3 regions of the Desulfitobacterium elongatum genome follow, and region 2 is predicted to be linked to each of the others. Evidence: riboswitches for the same ligand, from Rfam matches in the RefSeq annotation. Region 2 holds a riboswitch; each other region holds the start of a gene.
The links. Region 2 has a riboswitch for molybdenum cofactor ahead of ACZ42W_RS10815 (molybdopterin-binding protein). Riboswitches for the same ligand answer to the same signal wherever they lie in the genome.
Positions count from the first base shown of each region.

Region 1: linked by a shared signal. The riboswitch ahead of ACZ42W_RS11820 (DUF2325 domain-containing protein) and the one ahead of ACZ42W_RS10815 (molybdopterin-binding protein) in region 2 are both predicted to bind molybdenum cofactor.
Region 3: linked by a shared signal. The riboswitch ahead of moaA (GTP 3',8-cyclase MoaA) and the one ahead of ACZ42W_RS10815 (molybdopterin-binding protein) in region 2 are both predicted to bind molybdenum cofactor.

Region 1 is NZ_AP038772.1:2,527,586-2,538,234, forward strand. Features, by position in the region: gene ACZ42W_RS11810 (MBL fold metallo-hydrolase) at 1-602, opposite strand, end outside; gene ACZ42W_RS11815 (heterodisulfide reductase-related iron-sulfur binding cluster) at 932-1,432, opposite strand; gene ACZ42W_RS11820 (DUF2325 domain-containing protein) at 1,455-1,760, opposite strand; molybdenum cofactor riboswitch at 1,907-2,039, opposite strand; gene ACZ42W_RS11825 (DUF438 domain-containing protein) at 2,267-3,505, opposite strand; gene ACZ42W_RS11830 (DUF1858 domain-containing protein) at 3,519-3,746, opposite strand; gene ACZ42W_RS11835 (MFS transporter) at 4,456-5,643, opposite strand; gene ACZ42W_RS11840 (PadR family transcriptional regulator) at 5,807-6,064, opposite strand; gene ACZ42W_RS11845 (rhodanese-like domain-containing protein) at 6,069-6,461, opposite strand; gene ACZ42W_RS11850 (thioredoxin family protein) at 6,561-6,788, opposite strand; gene ACZ42W_RS11855 (permease) at 6,841-7,857, opposite strand; gene ACZ42W_RS11860 (ArsR/SmtB family transcription factor) at 7,955-8,323, opposite strand; gene ACZ42W_RS11865 (hypothetical protein) at 8,637-9,236, shown strand; gene ACZ42W_RS11870 (FAD-dependent oxidoreductase) at 9,572-10,649, opposite strand, start outside.
Region 2 is NZ_AP038772.1:2,288,580-2,299,228, forward strand. Features, by position in the region: gene gap (type I glyceraldehyde-3-phosphate dehydrogenase) at 1-21, opposite strand, end outside; gene ACZ42W_RS10795 (PRK06851 family protein) at 200-1,348, opposite strand; gene ACZ42W_RS10800 (NifB/NifX family molybdenum-iron cluster-binding protein) at 1,782-2,195, opposite strand; gene ACZ42W_RS10805 (AAA family ATPase) at 2,363-3,274, shown strand; gene ACZ42W_RS10810 (VWA domain-containing protein) at 3,286-4,683, shown strand; gene ACZ42W_RS10815 (molybdopterin-binding protein) at 4,765-5,787, opposite strand; molybdenum cofactor riboswitch at 5,783-5,919, opposite strand; gene ACZ42W_RS10820 (Crp/Fnr family transcriptional regulator) at 6,085-6,789, shown strand; gene ACZ42W_RS10825 (4Fe-4S dicluster domain-containing protein) at 6,829-7,422, opposite strand; gene ACZ42W_RS10830 (M42 family metallopeptidase) at 7,633-8,643, opposite strand; gene ACZ42W_RS10835 (M42 family metallopeptidase) at 8,659-9,675, opposite strand; gene ACZ42W_RS10840 (M42 family metallopeptidase) at 9,666-10,649, opposite strand, start outside.
Region 3 is NZ_AP038772.1:3,651,969-3,662,617, forward strand. Features, by position in the region: gene ACZ42W_RS17310 (LolA family protein) at 1-461, opposite strand, end outside; gene ACZ42W_RS17315 (DUF3231 family protein) at 859-1,395, opposite strand; gene ACZ42W_RS17320 (hypothetical protein) at 1,698-2,186, shown strand; gene ACZ42W_RS17325 (hypothetical protein) at 2,358-2,537, shown strand; gene groL (chaperonin GroEL) at 2,769-4,403, opposite strand; gene groES (co-chaperone GroES) at 4,443-4,727, opposite strand; gene ACZ42W_RS17340 (NYN domain-containing protein) at 5,134-5,958, opposite strand; gene ACZ42W_RS17345 (MogA/MoaB family molybdenum cofactor biosynthesis protein) at 6,027-6,527, opposite strand; gene ACZ42W_RS17350 (MOSC domain-containing protein) at 6,527-6,961, opposite strand; gene moaC (cyclic pyranopterin monophosphate synthase MoaC) at 7,003-7,479, opposite strand; gene moaA (GTP 3',8-cyclase MoaA) at 7,483-8,454, opposite strand; molybdenum cofactor riboswitch at 8,527-8,657, opposite strand; gene fdhD (formate dehydrogenase accessory sulfurtransferase FdhD) at 8,845-9,666, shown strand; gene mobA (molybdenum cofactor guanylyltransferase) at 9,629-10,231, opposite strand; gene fdhF (formate dehydrogenase subunit alpha) at 10,583-10,649, opposite strand, start outside.

The sequences.
Region 1 (10,649 bases), 240 kb from region 2:
CTGCACTTAAGATCATGCAGCTTTACTTTACTTTTTAAATCTTCTCTGAGTATGAAAGCGTAGGCCATTTTAGCCCCTGCCATTACATCATAGCTAATGAGGGCATCACCTAAATACGCTACATCATCAGGAGTAATAATGCATATATGTGCTGGGCTATGTCCTGGTGTATGAAAAATTTTAAATTCATAACCACACATATTAATTCGATCTTGGTTATCCAAAATCATGATATCAGTTTCGCAAACCATATCTTCATAGTGCTCTTCAACAACTGATAGAGTTTGGGTACTAAAATAAGCCTTAAGATTGACTGTTGAACTACAAACGAGTGCCTCATAGGCTGACATAGCAATTGTACAGTTATATTTGTTCTTAAAATAGGCATTATTTCCGATGTGGTCAATGTGAGAATGACTGCAGATAATACTTGCGACCTTAAAATTGTTCTTTGCTAGAAGCTCATCGATTCCTTTTCTCTCTCCTTTTGCCCATCCGGAATCCAACAAGATAATTTCTTCTTCGTTCATTTTATAAAAAGGAATGTAGGTCATTCCCGTATCAATGCAATAGGTATTTCCCTTGATCTCTTTGATTTCCAAGCGATTTCCTCCTAGAATTTCATCCATCACACATTATAGCAAGTATCAACCTCCATTGCATCTCGATTTTGAAAGAACTCTTTTGTAATAGTGGAAGGCCCCTGAGAACTAGACATACTCAGGAGCCTTCCACTTCTTTGATCCATTCCCACTGACAGCATATGATGCAAAAGAGATGTTCCTTAAATTGATAAGTGCATCATCAAAACCATTCTATATCCATTTTATGGGATACCATCTAACAGTTGCTCCAACATTTGCGTTCGAGGTATTGCATTTTCAATTTTCGGTTTCAATAAGTACAAACTCCAGTAATTTAAAGCCTATTTTCAGTGAACTTTCCAATATGTTAACGAAGAAGTAGAATCTACCCCACACCTCCTGCCCTTGCTACAACTTATTTTTGACTTGGCATTACAGTGTATATCTTCATAGAATACAGATTGAAGTATAACTTCGAAATCGCCGCCATACTTACGATATTCGTTTTCCAATGTGACAAAGCACTGGGTACAGCTCGTTATTATTTTTTTAACCCCCAATGAATGCCAGAGTGCAATATTTCTTTTAGCGATTAAACGCGATAGATCTTCAAAACCAGCCTTCCTTGCTTTCTCACCACAACACCAATTTTCTTCACCTAATATGGCCATATTTACATGAGCATCTAGGAGTAAGCTCTTAATGGAATGAATTGATTCTCCTGCAGACTCGTCAGATAGTCTACAACCAGGAAAAAACAAGTACTCTGGATTAGGCTTATCTATCAATGTTGGGATCCACATTTCCCTAGCATAACTATATCCCATATTCTTCAAACCTTCTTTCACAAAGATTTCGCCCCTGCGCTTTCTACGCCGTCTTGCTTTTATGTTGACTTTCAATTGTATTCAGAATCGAAGCTAAACCTTGCTTGTGTGCGTAATATACCTTTTTATTACATTTCTTTGCCACAGCTTTCGCATCCCACATACTGCTATGCGAGCAGACCGATTGTACTATAATTACATAATCAGCATCTTTAATAAGAATTTCCATGCACTTTTTATTTCTTTGCTTAGGTCTCCCATCATGGAAACCAATCACCATATCCTCAACTTTACTTAAGGACCCTCCGTATCTTTCGAGATTATATCCCCCAATGATTGCAATTTTCATTGAATTCACCTCCTTGGATTTTTTCTAGAAACAGTAATAGCCTCTTTAAGAATCCCATTGCCTTTAATGCACAAAGAATAGCTTCATCATAAATCAAAAAGTCATGGCTCCACTCATCGAAAGTGGAGCCATGACTAAGTCCATTCATGGCTTGGAAATCCACCTCCTTTTCAATCGTGAAGGCCTACCCATTTCTGAGTACACCCGAGGGCTTATTGCCCTGGCCGAAATACCATGGATTACTCTTTAGGTCGTTTCGGCTCGGAGAAGAATATGAAATTAGTAACATTTAACACGGAGGAGAAAGTAAAAATTAATTATCCATTTTCCATAGACTAGCACGCACTATCTAAAACTAACTAGAATCATACATATGGTAATTATACATTCGTTTATGTTCTTTTACAATAGTTTTTATTATCATATATTGTAAGAGGAATGTCGAATTAGCGCTTATCTAGGGCAATAAAAGAACCCCTGACGCTCTCAGGGGTTTGATTTGATGGTTACTCTGACATTAGTCTCTTTTCACCCGATATCTCTTGGATCGGCTTAATATTCTGTGTGACTTCCATGATACCTAGATACTCGCCTGCCGCATTTCTAACGGCAAAGTATCGGATATAAACAAACATTTCTCCCATCTTAATCCAGAATTCCTCATGGTCTTTTTTACCCGATTTTAGTTCTTCGACGATCTTCTCCACGACATGAACACTTGCGGGTGGATGGCAATTTTGAACTTCCCTTCCAAGGACGGTCTTGGCCCGCGCGAATATCCGCTCTTTTCCCTGGGTGAAGTATTTTACGGTTCCATCCTTACCGACAAACGTAATATCCAGTGGCAGAGTGTTCAGCATGGCATTGATTTCTTCTGGCAGAAGGAGGCCCGCATCAAATTCAACATACCTATCATGGACCGGTCCTTCTCCCTGCTCCTTTTCCCCTGTTGTTTCGTTTTCCCTCTTCAGCTGGACGGGCTTCCAAGCTCCATGTGGCTTCGCTAGGGTATAACCAATTTCGTCGCTCGCTTCCGCGATTTGAACCCATTCCTCGACGGAAAAGGTCTCGAGTACCATGGGAAAGAGAATGTTTTCTTCTTTAAATATCATCTCTGGAATTCGAGTAGCAACTTCCTTCCCCTTTTCGAGTACTGATTCTTTACTTAGCGGATCGCCTGCTAAAAGTTTCCGAGTTTCTTTAATGGCAGCCCGTATTTCGTCATCGACCCCCCACATGACTTTTGGAGGAGCGGTAATTCCGTGTTTCTCCATGATAGGAAACAGTAGATTTTCCTTACGACTATAATGCTTATCGATTTCCCAGAGAGTCTCAAAGCCTTCTTGAAGTTGGTGTATAGTTTCCACACGTCCTGAGTCACTCAAGCTTTCTAGCCCGGGCAATATTTTATCATTGATCAACTTTTCAAGTTCTCTATTCTCAAGCTTGAAAGTATGCACAGGATGCCCTGGAGCATCTTCATCCTTTTGGGGGCTATGAATTTCTTCAATCGAACCTTTAAATACTGCTGCATGCACGTCACAAAGTCCCTGTATTTCTTCTACAGGCATTCCTTCTAAGATCAGAGCTTGTTCCATTTCAGATATTTCGCTCGGAGAAATTCCTTCGATCAGCTTTTCGAAGCGAGATTTTACCTCTTCAACAGTCTTACCCTTATGCAAGTCAGTAATCAGTTCTTTTAGAATTCTTTGACGGTGTTCACGGTTGTTGAATAATTCACTCATCCTGTTTCACTCCTTATTCTTTGATTTGATACCCTTTACTTATAAAGACTTCTTTCAGTTTATCCAAACTAATCTTTTTCATGACTGCACCTTTGGGAAGGGTCATTAGGCGTCCTGCAGTGCTTAACATTCCTGGGTTAGTAATCCCTTCAAAGCCTAATTCCTTCATGATGTCAATGACCTCTGGATCTTCTGTACAAATCTCATAAACCGTCTTGGATAGGTCAATCATCTTGCTCATATGAATCACCTCTTCTTTATTAAGGTCATCATACCAGATAGTATAGAACTCTAGCTGTGATTTCGCTCATACTTTTAAGTAAAAAAAGCATCATTGGAAAAAACGAAGGAAGCTAGATAACCGTCCCATTGTTTCTAAAAAAATAATTCAAAAGAGGCTTCGTTCATAAAACCTTGAACGAAGCCCCTGGCTGTCAGTTAAAGAAGAGCACGTAATGATCTACCTAGCACCAAGAGAGATAGTTTATTACCTAGCTATAATCTTTCGACTCATAACCAAGCAGAATCGCCACCCCAGTTGATGGTTCGTTCGACCATACTGGATATCTACCCGACCCTACTTAACCTTTCGGCTAAATAAGACCGATAAATTCATATATAGGTATACACCCTACAGTGTATGTCTATATACAAAAAATTTCAAAACCCAGGATGATCTTCGCTCGACCCTTGAAGATAAGTTGGAACCCTTAGATAATCAACGATTAAGTCGACTAGCTAAAAGCTTTTCCCTACCCCCAAGAATTTTCTCTCTGACAACTTATAAACTTTCGCCTATAAATTATCTTTGACTCGACCCACATACACCTCTTTGACAAAGCATATATAAATCTTGGCTCAACCATTACGTACCCTTCGAGATTATAATGTGCTTTTTCTAGGTTAAATATACGCTTACTTGCCTGAATTAAAATGACTTCTTCGCTAAATTAGCGAGCTATCATCCGTTGTGCCCGTGCCGCTGGACGGCTTTTCATAAGCAGCCCAATCAAACCTGCAAGAAGGGGTAGAAGAAAGATTATAGAAATCGCTGTTTGAAGCCCCCAAAGATCAGCGACGCGACCAAGCAGGATAACCGCAAGACCACCAATCCCACCAGCAAATCCCATGGTTAAACCTGCTGCCATCGCCTTGTTATTTGGAATGACTTCCTGAGCAGCAATTACCGTCACAGAAAAACTTGAAAGTAAAGCCGCACCGGCTAAGGCTAGAAAAACAACACTTAATATTCCTTGTGTTTTGAGAAAGGTAAAAAATAGAGGGGTTGAAATTAGAAGAGAACCGACAATCAAACGCTTACGTCCAAAAGAATCCGAGATAAAGCCACCAATAATCCCACCGATAGCCCCTGCCGCTAGCATTATGGTGACCAAATGACTGGCTGCAATATTGGATAAATTTTGCGATTTAAAGTATAGAGGAAGCATCGTTAACATTCCCGTATAAGCTAAAGAACGAACGGCAATCACCCCAACAATCGCTATAAGTTCCTTGGCAGCAGATTTAAGTGATAACATAACCTCAGAGAATTCAGGGGCAGTACCTGCTAAGACATCACTGCGTGGGGCAAAAAAGAAGAGCAGGATCGCGACGAAAATTCCAGGGACCACCGTAACTAGGGTGGCGTGTAATCCATACGTCTGAAATAGGGGAACTAAGAGAAGCGGTCCTAACGCAAAACCAAAATTGCCGAAAGCAACAAAGCCCGAAAGTAAAACGGCTTTACGATCCCCACTTAAAACGTTAACCATCGTTGAGGCCTGGGGGTGAAAAGCAGCCGTACCGAGGCCGGCCAGAGCCGCCAATGTGACAAGAACGCTATAATTCTCGACAATGCCTGTTATGCTGAGCATAATTGCCATCCATAATGTCCCGACATAAACAAGCCAACGTTTACCCTGGCGATCTAAATAATAGCCAAAGAAGGGTTGAACCAGTGATGAGGAGATCGTAAAGGCAGCAACCAGAATCGCTGCCCGCGTAGCTGTAAAGTTTGAATTCAAAACGACTAGAAACGGGAGCATCTGCGGAAGAAAGTTACTATACATATCATTGAGCATGTGAGCTAAAGATAATACTCCGATTTTGGAGTATTGAATCGGTTGTTTTATGTTCATAAAATAAAATCCTCTCCATAATAATGCCTATGTTCTTATTTGCGGGAAGTTATTGATCTTACTTAGGTGCCCTTATGATCATGATTAAGATCTTGATAACGTGTCAAGAAAAAATCAAAATTTGAAAGTCGTAGACAAATGTCTTCCGCTTGATTTCTAAGCGCTAGCTCTCCTTTCGTATTATCGTATACCATTTTCGCTTTTGACCAGTATCTATCAGTTTCCAACTTGTTTCGACCCAACCGTTTTTCTCCATTTCTTGCAAACTTCGATATACAATGGCACAGTCAGAAAAACAGTGAGGAAGTTCGGTTTCCATTCTAGTCAAAAGCAACGCTCCATAAGATGGACCTTCGACCAATAAAAGCAATAATAAAGCCGGAGTATGTCGACCATTTTCAGGGACATTATTTTTCACCATAAAACTATTTTAAACCGTATGCCCAGCCTCTTAGACCTTGTTTCATATGATAGATGTTACTGAAATTGTGCTTTAAGAGAACTCTTAATGCTGCAGGGCTTCTCCCCCCTGATGCACAGTGAACTAATATTGGAGAATCTTTATATTTGTTAAGTTCATTAATTCTTGAAGCAAATTCTGCTACAGGGATAGATTTTGAGCCGGGTATATGTCCTGATTTAAACTCTTGCACAGTTCTTACATCGATAATTATTACACCGTTGTTTGCTTTAATAAGTTGGTGCGCTTCTTCAGCTGAAATATTTTTTATATTCTTGTTACTAGCTAAGGAAAGCTTCGGATATAGGACAAAAATCAAAAGACCAATGATGAGAATGAGAAATGTATAGTCTTGCATTTAAACACCCCATAATTATAATTTTCGGATACGGAAATATCTAGTTCGTATCCATTTATATCTCCATTATACCACCGGGGGGTATAATGGCAAGGGTTTTTACAGATGCTTTTTGATTTCTTCCGGAGAAGCAACTCGTCCCATAATTTTGACTTTCTCATCGACGACTAATGCTGGGGTCTTCATCACACCATACCCTAAAATCTGCTTAAAGTCCTCTACCTTCTCGATTGTTGCATCAAGCCCCATCTCTTTTACTGCTTGTTTGGTGTTTTCCTCTAATTTTTTGCAGTTTGCACAACCTGAGCCTAAAATCTTAATAATCATTCTAAACGCTCCTTTTTGAAAAATATATTTAGAATCAATTTAGATCAAAACTTTAAATAAAGAAAATGGCAATAGCATTTAATAGATAGCCTATAATAATAATCCCAACTGCTACAATTGCAATAAATATCCCTAAGAGTTTTGGCTTCACCACTTTAGATAACATGATTATAGACGGAAGAGATAATGCTGTAACCGCCATCATAAAAGCAATAATCGTTCCTGGTTCGACCCCTTTTCCAAAAAGTGCCTCTGCAATCGGAATCGTCCCAAAGATATCTCCATACATTGGGATTCCTACAGTGGTTGCTAGAAGTACAGCAAAGGGATTGTCATTTCCAATCACCATTTCAATCATGGTCTGGGGTATCCAGTTATGAATCGCAGCACCAATCCCTACACCAATGAGCACATATAGCCATACCCTATGAAATATCTCAATAACTTGGCTCTTAGCATAGGATATCCGCTCCTCCCGGGTCATCTCAAGAATCTCAGCATCCGTATTTTCAATTTCACGCACATATCCTTCGACGTAGTGTTCGAGTCGAAACTTATCCATCAGTATTCCACCTAACACAGCTAATATCAAACCAACTACGACATATGCGATTGCGATTTTGGCCCCAAAAAACGACATCAAAATAAGGAGTGAAGCCAGATCTACGAGTGGAGAAGAGATTAAGAAGGAAAATGTAACACCTAAGGGAAGTCCTGCCGACGTAAAGCCGATAAAAATCGGGATGCTGGAACAACTACAAAACGGGGTAATTGTACCCAGTAAAGCCCCTAGAATATTTCCCTTAATTCCTGTGATTCCCCCAAGAAGTTTTTTTGTTCTTTCTGGAGGAAAGAAGCTTTGGATGTATGATATTAAAAAGATAAGTACCGACAGTAAGATAAAAATTTTAACTGTATCATAGATAAAAAAATGAATACTTCCACCTAAACGTTCAGTAATTGATAACCCAAAAATCTCCTCAACTAATAACCGAATAAGTTCGGACAACCACGTCATTTTCAAGAGTTGATCATTTAATATACCGAAGAATCCCACCATTATCTCCATATACTTTCCTCACCCAGCTTCCAATAAGACATATATATTACTTATACATTTTTCGTGCTTTCCAAAATAGAAGTTTATTTAATTCCTACTCCACCTTTTAGCTTTTCTCTAAAATCCATGAAGTCTTAATGGCACAGGATTCTAAATAAACATTAGCCTCTTTGCTTCTTTCTGAATCCCGTTGAAGAACAGGATAACTTTCAATATTACGAACGATTCCCTGTAGTATTTCCTGAAACAATGCATTCTCTAAGGTTAACTCATAATAGAAAAATTGCTCCCGCCTCTTAACCTTGACCAGTCCAATATCCCGTAGCTTAGCTAAGTGCTTAGAGACTTTAGGTTGAGACTCTTCCAGGATTCCATAAATCTCACAAACACAGTATTCCTTATGGAAAAGCAAAACCAAGATTCTTAGACGTGTCTCATCCGATAGAAGTTTAAAGAAACCAGTAAGTTTATTCATAAACACCTCCAAATATAATACATATATACGCATATGCGTATATATGTATTATATTCTCGATTTATTATTGAGTCAATATCGGATATTCAGCAATACCGATTCATCTATCCGACAAGCGCGACTTTTCACTGCATTAATCACTCAAACGAAAAAAATTGAACTTCGAAAAACAGTGACAAAACTCCGAACGAAATATGTCATTTCACAGTTCATACTTTTGTAACAAATCCAATCCCTCCACCTGATATAATCCAATCATCAAAGGATAATAAATAGTAAAAATATTTAAGAAATAAGAAAGAGGCGTTATTTTATGAAACAGTACTGGATTAAGTATTCGTACTTTTTTACACTTTCCTTCTTTATTCTAGGCTTTTTTAATATTATTTTCGCGTGGATGGGTTTTTTCTGTCTTATCATGCCCTTTGTATTTGCTGCCAAAGATAAGAAAAATTCATGGTGTCAAGGTTATTGCCCAAGATCTAATCTCTTTACCAAACTGTTCAAGAATATTAGCCTTACTGGAAAGCCCACCCCAAAATTTCTTTTAAATGGGACGGCAAGAACGGTAATGGTAACTTATTTCTCTCTTAACTTTTTTGTAATTTGTATGTCAACCCTGATGGTTTTCCTAGATAAACGAGAACCTCTTGAAAAAATCAGGTTTTTAATGGCTTTTAAACTTCCTTGGAATATCCCTCAGCTTTTGAATGTTGGTGTAATGCCTGATTGGGCAATTCACTTGGGATTCCGTGTTTACTCTATGATGTTTACGACAGTAACCATTGGTCTTTTACTCGGTTTATTATACAAGCCCCGAACATGGTGTACGATATGCCCAATGGGCACCTTAACTGATATGACCTTAAAAAATAAACAAACTTTAAAACCTGTTGTAAAGAACCTCCAATGAAAAATGTTAGGTCTGGATTGTACTAATCTAGACCTAACATTTTTTCTTTTATTTTTTATAATAAGGATTTTTTTGTTTCTCTATCTGACGAAGTTTAATTGCTTCAGCAAGATCAATCATTTCAAAAACTCTTTGTTTTTGATTGAATATAAAACCTTTGATCCATCTTTCTTCCCTTCTACCATACCCTGACTTTTCAGTACTGTAAGATGTTGAGAAGTGCTAGACTGTTCACAATTAAGATTGGAAAGAATAATACGAAAATCAAAAAAAAAACGCAAGGGTATCACTCCCTTGCGTTTTGTCGTCCTTATCCATAAATCTATTGCAACGTCTTAAGAGTATTGCCTTTGAATTTCAGCTATCGCTGGGCTGTAAGTAAGCCATCCTCCACTCAGATTTTTGACTTGATTGAAGCCATGTTGGTGAAGAATTCTATAGGCGATATATCCTCGAAGCCCAATTTTACAATAAACAATAACTTTCTTATCCCTGGGGATTTCTGCTAAACGAATCCTAAGCTCGTCTACTGGGATATTTTTTGCACTCTGAATATGGCCGGCTTCATATTCCTCTTGTGTCCGTACGTCAATAATCATTGTATCTTCAGGATCAAGGTTATGAAGTTCATCCCATTGGATAACTGACATATCCCCGTAAAGTATATTACTTGCGACGTAACCCGCCATATTTACTGGGTCTTTCGCTGAGGAAAAGGGTGGTGCATACGCTAATTCTAATTCAGTTAAATCATAAACAGTGTCTTCACGTCGAATAGCTCCTGCAATGTCATCAACACGCTTATCTACGCCATTAGAGCCTATGATTTGTGCACCAAGAATCTTACCATTATCGGAGCGAAAAATAAGTTTAATCGACATCATTGATGCGCCTGGATAATACCCTGCACTGGATCCAGAATGGGTAAATGAAACCTGATAAGGTATTCCTACGCTCTTCAGTAACTTTTCATTCGCACCTGTAGACGCTACGACAAGATCAAAAATCTTAACAATTGACGTTCCCTGTGTCCCCTTATATTCAGCCTTTCGTCCAGCTATAATATCAGCAACAATACGACCTTGCTTATTAGCTGGACCAGCCAAAGGAATAAGTGCTGCTTGACCCGTTACCCAATGTTTAACTTCAATGGCATCCCCAATCGCATATATATCTGGGTTAGACGTTTGAAGTTGCTCATTAACCTGAATCCCACCAAGCTTCCCTATGGTTAATCCTGCATCTTTAGCAAGCTTCACTTCTGGTTTTACCCCTATCGCTAAGATAACGACATCCGCAGTAATGTGTTTACCGCTTTGTAGTAAGACTCCAGTCTGTTCATTGGTTGATTTAAATCCCGCTACACCATCTTTTAAGATTATGTTGACTCCACGGCTCCGTATATAGCTGTGA
Region 2 (10,649 bases):
TATGGCAATTCGAACAGTCATATGTGTCTTTACCTCCCTATATATTGTTTGTATAAACATATATTCTGCACATTTGAACAAAACCCTTCTGCACCTTGGCTATACTTTAGGGTATTTTTATTCAAAATTCTTGTTTATATTTCCCACTTAAGGCAAAAAAATTGCAAAGCTTTTGCTTTGCAAGGAAAATTTTATTAGGCTATACTTTTTTGCATATATTTGTATCTTCTGAGTTGACTGCAATGGCTTTTTCTTCAGCGATATTTAAGATGCTTTGAAGTACGGACAATCGCTTTTTCTCGATTTCTGAGAAGTTCATGGCAGGAATGTAATAGGTCTCCATTAAATCATGAAGTTTCTTTGCCCGCTTTGAATTCAATAAAGCTCTTTCAAAACTATGATTAATGCGGTCGCGGCATGAAGCTATATCTTCCATATAGGATTGCAATGCATTTGAATCTAAGCACGAATCAAAATCAAGTGAAATTATAGTTCCTTTGAATCCAGGGTTGTAAGTGTACTGCTCGGATGAAATAACTAAAGCCGTTTCGAGTTCTGGTAGAATGAGAAGATCTAGTTTTTCAGGCTCTAAGGTGCTATGGTATGACTCGGTGCTTAGCCCCAGCATTTTGGCGCGATTTTCTAATTTTGCGAGGAAGGTGGCTTTGCCGGTTCCTGGCTGTCCCCTAAGAACATACAGAGTTTTCACTCCTGGAAGCAAGCTGTCAATAAACTGAGTTTTGCCTTGTGGTGTATGTGCCCAAGCAAATAGATGACGTGTTTTACCAGTTCCTTTGGTGAAGGTTTTAAATAGGTCTTTCTCAACTTTGAAGAGGAGTTGATTGATATGATTCCAATTCTGACAAGGCTCGATATAGAACTCCCACTCATCCATCGCATTTTTCAATTCTTTGAGAGAGAAGTATAAGGCTTGAAAGCATCGATTAACCTGATGATTGCAGGATATGATCTCTTTTTTGAATTGACGGATCATTGGCTCGTCCCAATATTCACCTAAGTTAATGATTTCATCGACCGCTCCCGGATTTTTGGGATCAACAACATGAGGAGCCGTGCCATCTAGGAGAGCAACACCAAGAGCTGGTATGACAAGTCCATCGATTGAGTTGTTGTCTGAAGAACAACAATGGTATTCGATATCATATCCAGCAGCAAGCATCTCTTGGCCCAACTTTTTCATAAACGTAGATTTACCGACTCCAGGTCCCCCTTTGATAACGTATATGTGTCGAGCATTAGGTTCAATCATGTAGTGATAGTACGAGTAGAAACCTTGATAAGTAACGGCACCAGGGAACATTTTTTTAATAACGGGTTTGTCAGACATAAATTACGCCCCTTTCAACTCTGTATGCTCCTGCAACATTAATAGTATTCAGGAGGGCTAACATTAGTGCCGGGGTGTGATTATAAAATTCAAGGTAATCTCTAGCATCTAGTCTGAATTATGCAAGATTGATATTCTGCAAATCAGTGAGAGGAGAAATAAGCTGTAAGAATAATAAAAAGAGGGTGCAGGAATTCCCGCACCCTCTGAAGAATTAGTGAGGTCTCTTATAGCCCGTATGGTCGTAGATGTTACGTTCCTTTTGGATATCGTACTGCGAGTAGTGAGGATCTTTCACAGTAACAGGGGATTTGGGACGCGAGACTTTTTTGTGTGCTCCCATTCTATATCCATCCTTTCCACGACTAAGTATAAGAAACCTTAAAGTTATTGTTCGTTAATGCATTTATGAATATGCAATAACTGTAAAGATTTAATGATTGTGGTGGTCATGATCATCATGATGACCGTGACCCTGAGAATGGTGATGATCCTCCTTACCATGAGAATGATTACAGACAGCATTTGTTGATACGAAGGTTCCGTCAGCATAGGATTGTGCTACTTCGCGGGCTGGACCGCTCGCTCCACGTAGAACTTCTAAACCTGCGTTTTCTAGACCTGTGATAGCACCAGGACCAATTCCACCGCAGATTACAGCTTCCACTCCCTTGGATTTAAGAAGTTGGGCAATTCCAGAATGTTGATGTTCAAAACCTTTGGCATCAATATTCTCTCCACCTGTAACTTTTCCGTCTTGGACATTAAAGAGTGTAAAAGCTTGGCTACGACCAAAATGTGCGTTAACATTCCCATCTTCTGTCGGGATTGCAATTTTTTTGTTCATTATAAATCCCTTCCTTTCAGGATAATCATGATTAAGTATAGGTTGTTCTTTATGATTTATTACCCCGGGGGGGTTTATATAAACCATATTAGCTTTTCTATAAGGAATTGTCAATGACAGCCAAAGGGAGTAAAATTTTAGTAAAGATTGGAAGTGAGATGGATTTTATGTGGGAATCTGCACGTTCGATGATGGAGTCATTGGAGCAAGAAGGATATCTATTAGGTCAGGATCAAGGAACTACTTTATTTGTGGCGCTTGCCCTAGAAAAACCATGCCTTATCGAAGGACCCGCGGGTGTCGGGAAAACTCAACTCGCACTCGCAGTGGCACGGAGTACGGGCAGAAAGCTGATACGGCTCCAGTGCTATGAGGGTTTGGATTTGAGTAAGGCTCTCTATGATTGGAACTATGCAAAACAGCTATTGCGTTTACAAGCAGGACTGTCGAGTTGGGAAGAGATCAAAACGGATATCTATGGGCCTGAATTTCTGTTAGCAAGGCCACTACTTCAGACTGTACTTTCAGAAGACCCCGTCGTACTTCTGATTGATGAGCTTGATAAAAGCGATGAAGAATTTGAGAGTTTTTTGCTTGAACTTCTCGCAGAATTCCAGGTCACTATACCTGAGGTAGGGACTTTCAAGGCAAAGAATTCCCCTATTGTGCTATTAACAAGTAACAATACTCGTGAATTATCAGAAGCATTAAGGAGACGCTGTATTCATCTCCTTTTGTCTTATCCCGATTTAGAACGCGAGGTGCAAATTCTTAAGCAAAGGTGTCCTGAACTTGCTGAGCCACTGATTCGTGATGTATGTAAGTTCGTAGCGAAAATTCGTAAAATCCCGCTTAGGAAATTACCAAGTGTATCTGAAAGTATGGACTTTGCACATGCGCTAAATATTCTACACCAGGAATCTCTTAAATTGGATAGATTGGCAGGAACTCTTTCTATCCTTTTAAAACATCCTGGAGATTTGGCTAAACTTGAAGAGCGTATTAAGATTTGGCACATAGAGACTTTAAAAAGAGAGAATGGTCAGACAGAGTATGATCCGAGGCAAAATAAAGAATGAAAGAGAGGGAAATGAACGGGTGGAATTTTCTTAAGCTAATCTATGCACTTCGTGCAGTAGGAATTCCTATTTCTATTCAAGAGATTCAGGAGACTATGAAGGTCCTTGTCCGATTTTCCGATCTAGCACCTCAAATCGTGTTTCGGACTATATTTATTCATCGTAGGGAAGATCTCGACCTTTTTGAATTAGTATGGCAAGTGCTTTTTCAAAACCTAAAGAATGACTCAATGGATAGCGAGTTACTTGACCCTCCAAATTGTCGTGGTCAAGAAGGACATGACGACCAAAATAGAAATCAACAACAAGGTCTCGGGACAGGTAATTGTGGGATAACTCTCTATCCTGGACAAGAGACTTCAATGAAATCCTCTATACTCGAGTTTAGAATGCCCGACGTTAAGGAATTTATGAAACTTAAAGGGTTTCCGAGTAAGATAGATGAAGTAGAGGATCTGGAGGATTTAGATTTCGAAGAACAGATAAAGTTCATCCTAGGTCAATCTGGGTTTCTTTCTTGGGCTAATTCACTGGAGCTTGCGAATTCACGTGGAGAGATACTCGAAGCCGATTGGATGAAATTTGAAGAATTTCGAAATTTATGGGATCAACAGATACGTAAAGTACTATTAATCTATCGAATGGAATCAGGAAACCGTTGGGACCCCCTGCGAAAAGTAAATTGGCGCTATAAACCCTTGAATCACTTTACTCTCCAAGAGGAAAATGTAGTACATCAGGCTCTACGGCAAATGGGTAAGAATCTTGCGGCACGTCCTGGGTGGCGCAAGAAGAGGGCGAATCGCGGGGGGATTCGATTATCCTCTGCCCTTCGAGAAATGGTACGGGGTAATGGGTTGATCTACCGTTTAGAATTCGAAAAATACGCACTACAGCGTCCCGAACTCGTCGTTTTATGTGATGTCTCGAATTCTGTCGCACCCTTTTCGCAATTCCTTCTTTTCTTAATCAAAAGGGTTAAGTCTTGTTTTCGAAGAGTACGTATCTATCTTTTTATCGATGTCATATGGGATATATCCTATGATAATTGGGTGGAGGCCGAGGATTCTCTGGAGCAAATCCATGCGTGGAGCCGCAAAAACTCGTCAGGATTTACTGATTATGGAAGAATTCTTAATGAGTTTTCGAAAGATTGGTTATCTGAAATTTCCACCCGTGCCACACTTTTGATACTCGGCGATGGCAGGAATAATTTTAGGCCTTCACAAGCGGAATATTTGAAAGAGATTCAAGAGAAAGTAAGGCGTGTCTATTGGCTTAATCCTTTAGAGGAAAGAGAATGGGGGGATCGAGATAACCTTATGCGAGAATATAAGCCTTATTGTACTCGGGTCTTTCGATGCCGAACGATAGACGATGTCTGGAGAATTGCAAGGGAAGTTTTTTAACTGACGGTCAAGAGAACCTCTTTATAATCAAAATGAGAGAGGCCCTTAAGCCTCTCTCATTCTATATTGATATCGTTATAATCATTTTCCAAAATGACAGTGGGGATACGTGCATACAGGGCATTCCAGACAAAGGCCACCATGTCCGTATTTTGCAATCTCTAACCTGCTTAGACGTTCGCCTGTAAGGATACGGGTAGCTACAAGATCAAATACTGTCTTTCTCGAATACATTACACATCCTGGCAGTCCCATGATTGGGATTCCGTCAAGGTAGGCTAGCAAGAGCATCGCACCTGGCAAAACAGGCGTACCATAGGTTATTAGTTCCCCACCTAGTCCTTTTATCGCAGTAGGCGTGAGATCGTCTGGATCAACGGACATTCCTCCAGTTACGAGGACCATCTCTGCGCCATTTGCTAGATGTTCACGGATTTTCTCTTGAATCATTTCCACATTGTCATCTGAAAAGGTTTGTCCTATAAGAATTGATCCCCACTCGGCTACTTTATTCTGGAGCACAGGTCCGAATTTATCTTCAATTCGTCCGTGGTAGACTTCACTTCCAGTCGTAACGACTCCGATTTTCTTGGACTGAAGTGGGCGAATTTGAAGTAGAGGTTCTTTAAATTCATGGGCAATTCTCTCTGCTTCTAAGATAACGTGTTCATCGATCATAAGTGGAACAACGCGGGTTCCAGCAATTTTCTGACCCTTTTTCACAGGTCGATGGTTATGAAGTGTAGCAAGTATGATATATTCCAGAGAATTTAAGGAATAGATACCTTCTTCAGAAGTGTAAATCAAGCCGTCTTGATCGGCGATCAGATTGACTTTACCCTCTTTTGTCTCGCTAAAACTGAGACCTGGCCCGGCAATTGCTTTAGCTAGGCGTTCGGCTGCTTCATCTTCATGAATTAGTCCGGGTGTTTGATCCCAAACATAAATATGCTCTTTACCCATGCTGAGTAATACCGGGATATCTTCCTCTTTTACAATGTGCCCTTTACGAAAACGCGCATCCTTTGTTTCACCAGGGATGATCTGCGTCATGTCGTGCATAAGCACTGCTCCAATGGCGTCTTGTACTCGAATTTTTTGCATGAAATATTATCCTCCTTTTCTTTGACGGAAGGCATGTCCATTTCTAAACACACCCCGGTTTCAGGTCAACCTGAAACGGCCCAAAACCATGGATATTTCTTTAGGATTTTAGGCTCGGTTTTATTGATATTATATCATGAAAAGTGTATTCTTTAACAAAGGTTTTTTTTATTCGAAACTTCTTTATTACTTGACAAGTTTAATGTTATGTATTTTAAGAATACAGAGGTTCTTTTAATATATTCTAGAATTCATTGATAAAGGATTGCAAATTAAGAAGGGAGGTTGAATTACTTCATGACGAGTATAAACAACGGGTTCGATCTATTTAAAAAGAATGCCCTTTGGGGAGAATTACCTGAGTCATTTTGGGAATTTTGTTTAACTCATGGACGGGTACGTCATTATGCCGCAAAGCAGTTTCTCTTCTTTTCCGGGGAAGAAGGAAATTTAACGTTTTTTTTACTTCAAGGTAGAGTACAAATTTTGCTTATGAGCGAATTCACGGAGAAGATTTTTCGCGTTCTTCAGGCTCCTGCCTTTTTCCCAGAAACAATACTCGATGGCAAGAATTACCCCTATGCTGTGATAGCAACAGAAGCTTCGGAAGTTTTTGTCCTGGATAGAAAATCATTAATGCGTTATATAAAAGAGAACCCCGAAACGCTATGGGCGTTTTATCAAATCATGGCATTGGATCTTCGTCGAGCCTATCGTCAGCTTAAGAATGTGGCGCTAGGCGATGCTCGATCACGAGTGGGCGCAAAGCTTTTTGCCTTAGCTCACGTGCATGGGCGATCCGTTTCCGATGGAGTTTTGATATCTGTTCCACTCTCTGCTACTGATCTTGCTGGGATGTGTAGTCTAGCTCGTGAATCTGTAAGCCGAATTTTAGGAGAGTTGAAGGATTTGGGGATTCTTCAAATGGAGAAGAAACAGATTAAAGTAAAATCTATTGAGGATTTGCAACGTTGGGTACATGAACGGAATAATTCGGAGTAGAATAATTCGGAGTAGTTAGAAGCAAGTTCTAGAGGGTCTCTATCTTTGACGATCAAGGTAGCGATTGAGCCTTTCTTCAGGTAGAGCATTCTCAAAATAGTCTTCAAAGATATTCTTAATTTTATTGATTACCTCTTCGTTATCATTTTCAATGCCTGCAATTCTAGCGAGTTGGGGATGCCTTCCTAAGCGTCCACCAAGATGGAAGATCCAACCGGAATCTCCAGGTGCGATCCGCCCTGTTGTACAGGCTCGGATGCAATCGCCACAGTTCAGACAAAGCTTAGAGTCTAATACCACTTTCTTATTTTCCCACGTGAGGGCATTCTCGACGCAAGAATTTATACAGCGATGGCATCCTGAACAGATATTATCTGTCATTTTTGGGGTGAGGTAGCCTGAGATTCCAATATCTCTGATTTGAGGTTGGGAACATCCATTGGGACAACCTGCGAGAGCTATCTTAGGGATGTAATGATATTGTACTTGGTTGAAACGCTTCGCCAAGTGGGTCGGTATATCAAGATCCTTAAGGAGCTGTTCAAGTTGGGCATAGAGTTCTGACCAATCTTGAGAGGATTTTACACAGTGTTTTCGACAGTGTTCCAATTTGTATCCTGCATTCTCAATCAAGTTTAATCCCCCAATACGTTAAGAAGTACTTATTGCTACCGGGATTGTAACATATTTTAGAGGTGTTTTTGTGGTTTAAATCACAGTGAAAAAGCCGGTACTTTAGGTACCGGCTTTTCGTTAGAGGTCAGGTTAAGATAGTTAGGACAACCGTCACTGGAAAAGCCAACTCAACTTCTTGGTAAGTTGAAACTCCCTATGAGGTATTCTTTATAATTCTACAGGATTTTCTAAGAGTGCAACCAATAAGCGAACAGTAGCCTCGACATCTCTTCGATCGACGGTTTCTGAAGGGCTATGTACATAACGTGTCGGGATGGAAAGTACTCCTGCTGGGATTCCACCTTTGGTTAGATGAATTGCCCCTGAGTCAGTCCCCCCAAATTCAAGAACCTCCCATTGATAAGGAATCTTATGATCTTCAGCGGTTTGAGCCATCCATTTCTTGATCATGGGTGGAGTAATCATAGAGCGGTCGATGACTTTGATAGCAGTTCCATGGCCAAGTCTAACTTCCATAGTATGTGCTTTAGGAGTATCTCCAGTCATCGTGACATCTATAGCAATTGCCAAATCCGGTTCAAGGGCGAAAGCCGCTGTTTGTGCTCCCCTTAGACCGACTTCTTCCTGGACGGTAAATACAAAGGACACTTCATGATTCGTTTGGAGGCTTTTCATGGCCTCAATCGCTACAAAGCAGCCTACTCTGTCATCCATAGCTTTGGAAAGGATTTGATGTTCTGTTTCCTCATAGCTTCCCGTGAAAACAGCGCTTTCCCCGACCCGAATAAGTCTTTCACTCTCTTCGCGGGAGCTTGTACCGATATCGATGTAGAGTCTATCTCCCTTCAAATCCGTAGGTTTTTCAAGTTTCTCTACGCCAATTACACCTACGAGACCGCTTTTGAATTGAATACGTCGATGCGGAAGCTCTTGAATATGAACCCCTCCGATGGGTGCAAAACGTAAAAAACCTTTTTCATCGATATGAGTAATCATAACTCCGATTTCGTCCATATGGGCAGCGACCATTATTTTTTTACCGGATCCGCGACGAAGTGCAATTAGATTTCCAAGTTTATCTTTATATAGTTCATCACAGTAAGGTCGAATTTGTTCTTCGATCAGAGTGCTCACCTGACCCTCAACTCCAGATGGACCGAAGGTTTGGGTCAAACGTTTTAATAGCAAATAATCCAACGGATTTTGATCTAGCGGCATGAGTGAATCCTCCTTTTAAAAAGTGAAGTTCTCAGGGATGGAATGAAGAATCAGGTCAATGAGGCTAATTGTATTTTTTAAGTCATCTTCTGAGATGATTGAAGCGGTAGAATGGATATAACGGCAGGGGACACTGATTGCGATGGTAGGGATTCCCTCTCTGCTTAAGTGAATTTTTCCGGCATCATTTCCCCCACTGTTCCCCCTTCGGAACTGAAGCGGAATTTTATTATTCTTAGCGAGCTCAGCCACTTGTTCAATAAGTTTCGGGTTATATAGAGTGTTATGATCCATGATTGAGAGCGCTGGGCCCTTTCCTAGTTCAGTGACCCATTCATGCTCTTCCAAATGTATCATATCTGCAGCGATTGTTCCTTCAAGGACAATAGCAAAATCGGGTTGAACGTGATACGCTGCGACCTTCGCCCCCCTTAATCCGACTTCCTCCTGAACGGTATAAGCCCCGACTAAATTCAAAGAATAGTCCTTTTTAAAGATTTCAGAGAGGACATAACACCCCACTCGATCATCAAATGCTTTTCCCTTAAGATATCCTTCACCTAAGGGTTCAGTCTTAGTGAGGAAATAAGCATAATCACCGAGCTTGACTTGTTTTTCCGCCTCTTCTTTCGTCTTTGCACCTATATCTATATAGAGTTGATCTATTTTCAAGGCTTGTTGGCGCTCTTGAGGCTTTTGAAGATGAATAGCTTTTGCTCCGATGACACCAACTAGGGAATTGATTTTTACGGGTTTGGATACCAAAATTCGTGAATCGATTCCCCCTACTGGACGGAATTTCAGGAGGCCATCGGCTGTGAGGTCTGTAATCATAAGTGCTACTTCATCCATATGCGCCGCTAACATTATCTTTGGGCCTTGTTCTGAGCGATTCTTTTGAACAATAAGATTGCCGATTTTATCAATCATTATGGAATCAACAAAGGGTTCGATTTCTTGGCGTAGAGCTTGTCGGATCTCCTTTTCAACCCCAGAGGTTCCATTTAATTCAGTTAAGGTTCTTAGTAGCATATCGATTCCTCCAAGTCCTCTGGCAATCCGGCAATAAAATGGGCCAGTAATTTACCGGAGTTAACGACATCTTGCATGTCTAGCGTTTCGACAGAGGTATGCATATACCGTAAGGGAATAGAGAGGAGACCTGTTGGCACACCAGCTTGAGCGACTTGAATTGCCCAAGCATCTGTACCACTCATTCCTGGTATAGGTTCCACTTGATAGGGCAGTCGGGCTTCTTGTGCTGCGTTGATCATCTCTTTATAGACTATCGGATGAATATTTGGGCCTAGTGCAATTGTAGGTCCTTTACCTAATTCGATATTTACCTGTCCTTTGGTGTCCGGTGTGCTTGCATGGGTCACATCAATGGCGACTGCTAAATCTGGATTTAGGGCATGGGCGCTTGTCAAAGCCCCACGCAGGCCAACTTCCTCCTGAGTCGTCGTAACCGCTACGACATCGTGTATATGGTGCATACGCTTTAATTCTTCAAGGCAAATTTTCATGACAACGACTCCTGCTCGATCGTCAAAGGATTTACCTGCAAAAAGATGATTAAGTAATTCTAGAGGCTGACGTCTAAGCGTAATGATATCCCCAATCTGAATGACTTCCCGAATCTTTACGGCAGTAAGACCGACGTCAATCCCCATGTCTTCCATTTTTACAGCCTTTTCCCTATCTCCTAGAATAAGATGGGGCGGCATAGAGCCGATGACCCCATGAACTGGGCGTAAGCCGTGTATGATAACTTCTTGTGAAAGAAGAGTCCGCTGGTCTACTCCACCGACCGTAGTGAAGCGGAGAAAACCACGAGGATCTATTTCTTTGACCATGAGGCCTATTTCATCCATATGGGCAGCGAGCATAATCTTATGGCGTCCAATGGTACCTTTTTTGAATGCATAAATATTTCCAAAACGATCGGTACGTACATCTTCGGCAAGGGTCTGAAACTCTTTTATTACAAGGGGGGCTAGATTCAT
Region 3 (10,649 bases), 1.4 Mb from region 2:
TCAATGACCCAAGTCTTCTGGTTATTGAGCTTTTCTTGTCCTCGAAGCTTCACCTCCCCAAACTCTTTGAACTGGAGCGATGACCTAGGGTTGAGCTCCGCCAGAAAGACTTCTTGGGTTGCCGGGACACTTGGATAACGAACCCAACGCTTTGTAAAGGGATCTTGCATATAAAAACCTTCACCAGCGAGGATCATTTCGATTTCAGTGCCCACCAGCTTCCCTGAGATTCGAGTGTTTCCACCGTCCTTTTCTCCTAAAATCTGAGTGAGTACGCGATCCTTTCCTTCGACCCATTGATGCTGGGTCATACTGTAGCGAAAAGAGGTCGCTTGATTCAGTTTTTCTAGGCCGTGTGTCAGTAACTCTGTGGGGTCGGGTTTCCATAACAGGCGTCCCACGATTCCCCCAATTAACACGGTACCGATTAGGATGAGTAATAACCAGCCTCTTTTCTTCATTTTCTGGCCTCCCTGGCGGAGTTCTTATCACACTTTATGTATTTTCAGGTTGCCCTATTCCTATGAAAAATTAGTAATTCGAGGAAAGTAGAGGGGAATAAAAAAAGGCCTCCGCGTCCGGAGATCCTTTACGCAATGCCCCATATTAGCCTTGTTCTTGTCTATATGGGACAAGATTTTTTAAAAAGTTCCCTCCTTCCATATGGCGGAGGGACAAAAGAGACTTTACTACATGAAAAAAACGAAAAATGCCTTACGACATCTATGTAATATTATGTCATATATCGACTTATCGGACAACCATTTATTAGGATAATCCCGTTGGTAATTTTTATGAAAGGTTTCTAAGCAAAAAGATACCCCCACTTATCAAAGTGAGGGATTGCATATCTGATATTCAATGTGTAATTTTTGCAAGATGGGGGAGCCAGCCGCGATGAATCATGAGCTGCAACAAGCGATAGTTCCAGTCTAAGCCTGCATCTAGATACTTACGGAACATTCCCTCTACTTCTAGCTGGTAAGACTCCTGGAGAGCAGCAAGAAGACTCAATTGTGCTGCCCTTGCCATAATTGCAATATTAGCAGAAATCTCGTAGTCAGTTAAACGAGCATCATTAGGAATGTCTAAATCCTTGTGCAGTTTGTGTTCACAATAGTGAAAATGTGGTGTTTGAGCTCCACTTTTCTCCAGAAGTGCTTCACAATCGTTTATTGTTGGTATAACTAAATTATCAATGCCATCTTTAATGAGATCTTTAAGTTCAGGGTCTTGAGCATGATTATACAGGACCTCAAGAACAGATTGATTATGTCGCCCTGAAGCAATTTTACCGTATAGGTTACTGGCTTCCAAATAGCTAACAGGTTCCTTATCTATAATCGCCTGAATTGATGTACGTGTCGTTGCTTCCACTTTATCCATAATTGTCATATAAGTCCCTCCGTAATTAATATATTATTAATATATTTACATAATATTAATGTGCGAAAAGATATTTAATATACTTTTACCCCCTGAACTGAACTGCATCCAAAATGATTTTAACTTATAAAAAAAACTCAACATCATTCCAGCAAATCAGGAAATACTGTTAGGGTAATAAGTTAATTATTTAAGGAGATGTTCTTTTTGAGCAAGAATGAAGGATAAAGCAAGAAGAATTAACGTATATTCCGAACTATCTTTGTTAACCTTAAAACAAATACAGACTAATACATCTTAGGAGGTCTCCAATGAAACTTGATCTTCCCTATTTTTTTTACACTTTAAGTTTTGCATTGGGAACATTATTTTTGACTCTAGCTTTCATTCCCAAACAAGAAATTAAGAAATTGTTTTGGTTTGGAATTTTATGGGGATCAGGTTTAGATTTTTTAGTTGAGAATATCTTCCATCTTGTTCATTTAACTAAGTATCAGTACATGGAACCCTTCAACATCGGTGTTCTCCCTCTATGGACGATTTTAGCTTGGGCACCGGCAATAATGTTATTTATTTACTTTTTACCCCAGAGAATAGAAAGATATATTTATTGGATTTATGTGATAATGTGGAGTACATTTATCTCTTTTGTTGCGGTAATCTTAAGACAACTTGATATTTTGGTATTTATAAATGGCGGACCATGGATTTGGTTTATAAGTAGCTTTGTCTTCTTATATCTTATGACCAAGCATTATCGATTTCTGGAAGCAAAAAGAGCTGACCCGTCTTTATCCTAATTTAATTTATTCATAAAACAGCCCCACCGCAAGTAAAATAACCCAAAATGTTAGATTATTTCAGTTCAATTTTGGGCTTCAGTCCTAATCATATAAGACTAACGACATATACCATCATCTTCTTTAATCTATTAAACTAAAGAAAAAATTGGAAGGGAAGAAGATGAGGTAATGGATATTAAAGTAAATAGATCAGGTACACTTCAAACAGCGCAACTAATGTCTGAAAAAGAATATCCTTTGGTTATTAGTGAATGCGTAACAAGAAAAATGACACCCGAAGATTGGGAGAAATATGGACCATTAAAGCCGAGGACAAGTAACCAAATGCAAAAATCAAAAAAAATCTAGGGCATCTCATCCAACATCCGGCCATTCAGCATGCGGCCGGATGTTTTATAATTGCAGTTATGAAAAGTGCTCTATATGCACACCACAAAAACAATGAAAAAAGAGGCTTCTCATAAGTTCAGTAAACTCATGAAAAACCTCTGAAAAAATTATCTCAACGTGGTCAAAATGTGGTCAATGCGTTTGCTCGGAGTCTGCTCACCTTGATGTTCAAGGAGTTCAGGCTCTTTCTTACATCATGCCGCCCATTCCGCCCATGCCACCCATACCAGCCATAGCGGCAGCGCCGTTATCCTTAGAAGGAAGGTCGGAAACGAGGCACTCTGTGGTAAGAAGCATAGCTGCGATGGAAGCAGCGTTTTGTAATGCAGAGCGTGTAACTTTAGCTGGGTCAACAATACCTGCAGCAATCATATCTTCATACTGCTCAGTTACTGCATTGAAGCCCACGCCGCGTCCTGCATTGCGAACTTTTTCTACCACGACTGAACCTTCGAATCCAGCGTTGTTAGCGATCTGACGGAGAGGCTCTTCTAAGGAACGGCGAATAATCGCTACCCCAGTCTTCTCATCTCCGGTCAAGTTAAGTCCGTTAAGCGCTTCTACAGCATCAATCAAAGTCGTACCGCCACCTGCGACGATTCCTTCCTCGACAGCTGCACGAGTAGCTGCTAGAGCATCTTCAATGCGGAGTTTTTTCTCCTTCATTTCGGTTTCAGTTGCTGCACCTACTTGGATTACAGCGACCCCACCAGCGAGCTTAGCAAGACGCTCTTGAAGCTTCTCGCGGTCAAAATCCGAAGTGGTTTCTTCGATTTGACGTTTGATCGCTTCCACGCGATTTTGGATTTCTTCGGTTTGTCCAGAACCTTCAACGATCGTAGTTTCCTCTTTGGAAACGCGAACTTGACGAGCGCGACCCAGCATCTCAATCGTTGTATTCTCAAGCTTCAAGCCGAGATCTTCAGTGATTACTGTACCACCCGTAAGCGTAGCAATATCTTCAAGCATTGCTTTACGACGATCACCAAAGCCAGGAGCTTTTACGCCCACAGCAGTAAAGGTTCCACGAAGTTTGTTTACTACCAAAGTAGCCATAGCTTCGCCTTCGATGTCTTCAGCAATAATCAGGAGTTGGCGACCCGATTGAACAACTTTCTCGAGAACGGGGAGAATGTCAGCAATTGCGCCGATCTTTCTATCCGTAATTAAGATATAGGGATCGTTAAGTACAGCTTCCATTTTTTCTGTATCTGTAATCATATAAGCAGAGATATAACCACGATCGAACTGCATTCCTTCAACGACTTGAAGCTCTGTGGTCATCCCTTTAGCTTCCTCAACGGTGATAACTCCATCTTTACCGACTTTTTCCATCGCATCAGAAATCAGTGCACCGATGTTAGCATCTCCAGCTGAAATGGATGCAACTTGGGTGATTGCTTCTTTGCTTTCGATCGGCTTAGCATTTGTTTTGATATCACTAACGATAGCTCCGACTGCTAGCTCGATACCGCGTTTGATACCCATCGGGTTTGCACCTGCAGCGACATTTTTCAAGCCTTCACGAATAATAGCTTGCGCAAGAACAGTTGCAGTCGTTGTGCCATCACCTGCGACATCATTTGTTTTTGTAGCAACTTCTTTAACAAGCTGTGCACCCATGTTTTCGAAAGCATCTTCGAGTTCAATTTCACGAGCAATGGTTACACCATCATTGGTAATAAGGGGTGAACCAAATTTCTTGTCCAGTACAACATTACGACCTTTCGGTCCGAGAGTTACGCGAACAGCTTCAGCTAATGCATTAACACCACGTTCTAATGCGTGGCGAGCTTCTTCATTGAATACGATTTGTTTTGCCACCTTTAAGTTCCTCCTTTAAAATCACGTTCAAAAATCTAATTAACCAACGACGGCCAAAATGTCACTTTCCTTGAGGATTAAGTATTCTTGACCATCATACTTTACTTCAGTGCCAGCATATTTGGAATAAATCACTCGGTCACCGACTTTAACGTCAAGGGCAACTCGCTCGCCTTTTTCCACTTTTCCAGGACCCACAGCCACAATTTCGCCTTCTTGAGGCTTTTCCTTAGCGGTATCTGGCATAATGATTCCGCTCTTTGTTTTTTCTTCCAACGGGAGCGCCTTGATGACTACCCGATCAGCAAGAGGTTTGATGTTCATTGTAGAAAGTCCCTCCTTAAGAATCTAATCTTAATTTTTATTGTTAGCACTCATTCCTATTGAGTGCTAACATCTACTATAATAATATGCAAGGTCGGTGGGGAAATCAAATCCTGCCAAGAGCAGTGACGGGTTGTTTTAGCATAATATTAATTGATTATCTACCATTTTCTCCTTATTGCTGCGTCACTCTAAAATTGACAGAACTTCAAAACCCTGACTTGCAGTTTCTAAGGCTTATATTGACCATCTTGATTTCCATTTATTCATATCCTGGAAAAATAATTTCCTTTTTTCTCCTTTTAACTTAACCTTTCTTGGCCGACCTCATAGTGGTGGTTTGCAACACGGTGTTGGCATCTTTTAGCAGGACAATCAAAACAAGAGAGAACAGCTTCCCGTTCTCTCAGTTTCCACTTAGTTTTTCATGACGCTTTCGGATATCCTCAATCGATGATCCTAACACTGCCTGAACGCGAGAATTTTCTAAGTTTAACAAATAAATTTTAGTCTTACCGATTTTCAAACTGGGGTCAGGATATTCCTGCTCAAGTATTATCTTTTCCCTTAAGGCATAACGAATCCATTCTTTGACTTGGGAAGTTGTCTTACTTAACTGTTCTGATAAAGCCGTCCGTGCTTTAGTGGAAGCGATATAAGCCATAGACAGTTGTAGGTGAGCTAAAATTTGAATTCCCTGTTCAATATCCTTTTCAGGCGCGTATTCATAGGGCATCTCTTGGGTAAGAAACTCTCCGAAAAAATCACCTGTAGCGCAAAAGGGCTGTAATATATGATGCACACTTCCGTCGACCCCAATAACCTTCACTTCTTTTCCCCAGGCTCGTATCTTACGGATGAGTGGAAGGAAATCTCCGTCCCCAGTGAGTAGTAACATCATATCAAAGGTTTGGGATCGTGTAATTAGAATCTCTTGGGCCTCAAGGACGATTTCAACATCTGCTGCGTTGCGGCGCAAGCCTGTACTTGAAAAATTATTTTTGCCATAGACATGCCGAGTATATACATGGGTTTTTTCGAAGGAAGTTTGAGACCGCCAAAATTCTTCCCGATCAAAATTCGCGTAGAGATAGATAGCTAGTAACATGTGCTCGTTTTGATTAGCATAAAGCTGTAAGGACTGCATGAGTTTCTCAGGAGACAACTCGTACCCCTGTTCCAAGAGTCCCGTCCAAATGTTTTCATAGTCTACAAAGGCAATAACCTTCAAAACAAAATCACCCCGTTTCCGGTTCTCTACTATAGTGTACGTAGGAACCGGACAGGGGTGACAAGCATTTACTGATTATTTGAAGTAGCGCATTCACTCGCTTCTCCCTTTAAGATCTGTATTCCATGAGGCAAGGCGGATGATATGGCCGCCCAACACTCCTTCACCGCCTTGGGTGAACCAGGCATGTTAATAATTAACGTTCGCTTGCGTAAGGCTGCCACAGCGCGGCTGAGCATAGCTTTCGGAGTGACCTTTAAACTCTCGTAGCGCATTACTTCAGCTATTCCAGGAACCATGCGGTCCGCTATAATGATTGTCGCCTCAGGGGTGACATCACGAAGGGAAAATCCGGTTCCACCCGTCGTCAGAATAAGATCAAGCCCATCTTCATCGACCCATTCTATCATTTGCCGAGCTAAGAGCTCCTGGTCATCTGGTAGTATCGTATAACGGACAACCTCACCGTCTATTTCTTTAACGAGTTCCTTCAAGGTCGGACCTGAAAGATCTTCTCTCTCTCCTTTAGATCCTTTATCACTTGCGGTAATCACACCCACTCGCAGCATTATTCCACCACCTCGATAGAATCTCCCACACTTACCGCTCCACCTTCAAGCACACGGATGAAGATTCCTTCCTTTGGCATTACACAGTCTCCTGCTTGATAATAGATAGCACAGCGAGTGTGACATTCCTTTCCGATCTGCGTAACTTCCCCAAGTCCCGTCTCGCCAATTCTAAGCTTTGTGCCGATAGGTAAGCTAACAAGGTCAATACCTTCCGTGGTTAGGTTTTCTGCAAAGTCACCTGGAACTACATCCAGCCCCTTATCCTGCATTTTTTTGATACTCTCCATAGCTAGTAAACTGACTTGACGATGCCAATCTCCGCCATGAGCATCCCCTTCGATCCCAAAGTTGACCTTAAGAGTTCCTTCTCCTACGTTCTTCTTACGCATTCCTTTTTTTTCACTCGTGCATACTGCAATAATTTTAGCCATTTTTATTATCCCCCTAAATTTTATTATTTTATTTTATGGGTCTAAATTTCTTCTCGAATGAAATGACCACTCTTGCCGCCTGTTTTTTCCATGAGTCGAATGTCTCCGATGACCATTGTTTTATCGATGGCTTTACACATATCGTATATCGTTAAAGCTGCTACACTGACCGCGGTAAGAGCTTCCATCTCTACTCCAGTTTTCCCCGTAACTTTAACAATTCCCTCGATCTCAATCGTACCTGGTGGAAGAATTTCAAAATTCAATTTTGCGCCTGTGATGGCGAGAGGATGACACATAGGAATCAGATTTGAGGTTTGTTTTGCCGCCATAATTCCAGCAACTTGAGCAACGGCGAGAACATCTCCCTTTGCAATCTGCCCCTGCCGAATTCTCTCCAAGGTTTCTGGTTGCATCTCTACTTTTCCCCGCGCTGTTGCTACCCTCATACTCTCCGTTTTCTCAGTAACATCGACCATGCGGGCGCGTCCTTCTTCGTCAAAGTGTGTTAAATCCATAAATTATCCTCCTATCTGTGACATCATCCGCTGACCTTGCCATGCTTCCTCATTCATATGATGCTCTGCAGGCTTATGCCAAACGGCTTCAGCAAACAGTTCTGCTATCTCCTCATCGGTTTTTTCTCCTCTTAAGGCTTGACAAAGATCAACTTCTTTGGCGCTATGCAAGCAAGGTCTTAGTTTTCCATCTGCAGTTAAGCGTACCCGATTACAGGTATCGCAGAAATGCCGACTTAAAGCACTTATAAATCCTATGCTTCCTTGGAATCCCTCCGAGGTAATATACTCAGCCGGTCCGCCACCCTTGATATCTCTTTTGGGTTTCATTCCTTCGAGTCCGAGAATATCTTTCATTTCCGCTATGGGCACGAAATCATTTCGGTGTTCTGAGCTAATTCCAATGGGCATGAGCTCGATAAAGCGAACGTGCAGGGGATAATTTCGAGCGAGCTCCATAAATTGGGGGAGTTCATCTCGGTTGAAATCACGAACCACGACAACGTTTAGCTTAACCGGGTGCAGACCGGCCTCCAAGGATTGGTAAACGCCTTGAATAACTTTTTGTACATCCCCACCTCGAGTGATCTCTCGGAATCGCTCAGGATTTAAAGTATCTAGGCTTATGTTAATTCGATTTACTCCTGCAGCCTTTAAATCAAAGGCCATCTCAGGAAGCAGGATACCATTCGTGGTTAACATGAGGTCTTCGACACCTGGAATTCTAGAAGCCTCTCCTAAAAAGTCTACGATTCCCTTTCGGGCAAGAGGCTCTCCACCAGTAATTCTAAAACGTTTAAAGCCTAGTGAGGTCGTTATTCGAATTAAACGTAATATTTCCTCATAGGACAGAATCGACTCATGCGGTAGCCAATTTACCCCTGTCTCTGGCATACAATACTTACAACGTAGGTTACACCGGTCTGTTATGGAAATCCTAAGGTACTCGATCCGGCGTTTAAACTGATCTTGCATAGGGATCCCCCCACTTTAAATCATTTCAGTTAAAATAAAACACTCCACGGTCTGTAAAAACCGTGGAGCATACTCACACACTTACAGACTCCTTTCCAATAGGGAGGCACAACCGTTTCCAGTAATACCCGAGTGTTTTTACACTTGTCTCGCTCACCGTAGCATACGCTTTAGGTTAGCCAGTTTCGGAGCACGTTTATTAAATTAGGACTTTAATCCATCTTTAATACTATGATACTACGTTTCTGCTCTTGTGAAAAGAGTTTTATAGAGACAAAATATCTTTTTTTCTTAAAAAATCTGACTTCAATGAACATTCATATAAAATTCACTTTAAACTTTTGATAGCTCATGCTATCATTAAAGAAAAACTCGGAGGAACTTGAGAAGATGACTGAAGAAGCAGAATTATTTCCCGTTATAAAAGCGCAAGGAAATACCACCGAGTTTTCTGTTGAATACGTCGTGGAAGAATCTCCTCTCACCCTATTTTTCAATGATGAGGAGATCGGCACCATCCTTTGTTCTCCCTCTCAGCTTGAAGAGCTTGCTCTTGGTTTCTTATACATGGAAGGCTTCATCCGTTCCTATCAGGATGTTCTCTCTCTTCGTTATGATTCCTCACTTCAGTCCATATGGGTTTATAGCTCTTCCCCTTTAGGCTCTCCTAATTTAATGAATAAGCGCCTTTTCTCTGCTTGCTGTGGCAAAAGTCGCAGTTCATTTACTTTTAGCAATGACACTGATCTCACTAAAATCCAAACCTCAAATACTGTAATCTCCCTTCAGGAAGTTTACAATTATGCTGAATATCTCCAGAACCACCTCCCCCTCTTTAAATCAACAGGTGGGATTCATAGTGGAGGTATCGCTTTCCAAGAAAAAGTTCTCTTTACGAGTTATGATATAGGTCGCCATAACGTCTTTGATAAGTTATCGGGAAGTGCCTTAAAGTCCGGTTTCGATTTACGTGACCATGTCCTCTTTTTTAGTGGGAGAGTTTCCTCTGAAATCCTCCTCAAAGTATCCAAGATGAATATTCCGATTCTCATTGCCCGATCAGCACCCACTGACATGGCCCTCAAGCTTGCCCGTAGACTATGTATTACTGTCATCGGATTTGCCCGCGGGGACCATCTCAATGTCTACACCTGTCCCGAACGAATTAACCTTCCTAAGGTTGAAGTTCCAACCATTCTTGGGGAGTATTAATATTACTGAAGCTTCGTCTAATGTGTGAGAACCCCTGAAGCTCTTCCTCTCTGATATAACGCACGGTACATTCCTGAAAGATTTCTGTAAGCTTGAGGCGCTTGGCCTCGAGCCTTTTTTGTAATATAGACAAACAATTTTTATGATAAAACGCGTGAAGGGGGTGCAGTCCCCCATCGACCTCGGGAACGATAACTGATTCTTTCCCAGTTAATCCTGCTAGAAAGCGAATGACCTCTGGATCTAAGAAGGGCATGTCACAAGCCACAAAGAACGAATAATCATACTGTGCCTCTCTCAGACAGGCATGAAGTCCCCCTAAAGGACCCTGATCAACAAAAATATCTTGAACCGTCTTAACCCCATATCGACTATACAATTCTGGATTATTCGTGCTAATGATTATCTCCGAGAAAATCGGGCGTAAAACCTGTAAACTCCTTTCGATCAAAGGCTGTCCCTGCCACTCCAAAAAGGCTTTATTCGTTCCCATACGAGAACTTTTTCCTCCGGCTAAAACAATTCCAGTCATCGGCAAAATCTTATTTTCGTGTGTGCTATGCATTATTATGTCTTCCTGCCTCCCATACTCCTGATCTTTTATTTAATCTTTATCGTTTTTAAAAATATCATGCGTAAAGTTTATTCGCCACGCCGCACTGCCTGTCATTAATTATAGATTATCGAATTCGCAAATTCATTACACGTTATGATTTCTACGAGGATAAAGTATTTCCTCCCACAAAAGTTTTAAACCTTTTAACACATTTTATAAGCATCTGCTCTATGAAGGGTCTAGCAGTGGAAATAAGTTTAAGGAAACAACACTCCTTAAGCCATACATTTCCAAAAAAAGCATTAAAAAACCTAAAGGGTATCCCCGAAAGACTTTCCTTCAGGGATACCCTCATTGACTTTAAGCTAAGCGTTCTACCCGCACACCGCAGACCTTATACTCGTAGGTCTTAGTTACCTTATCATAT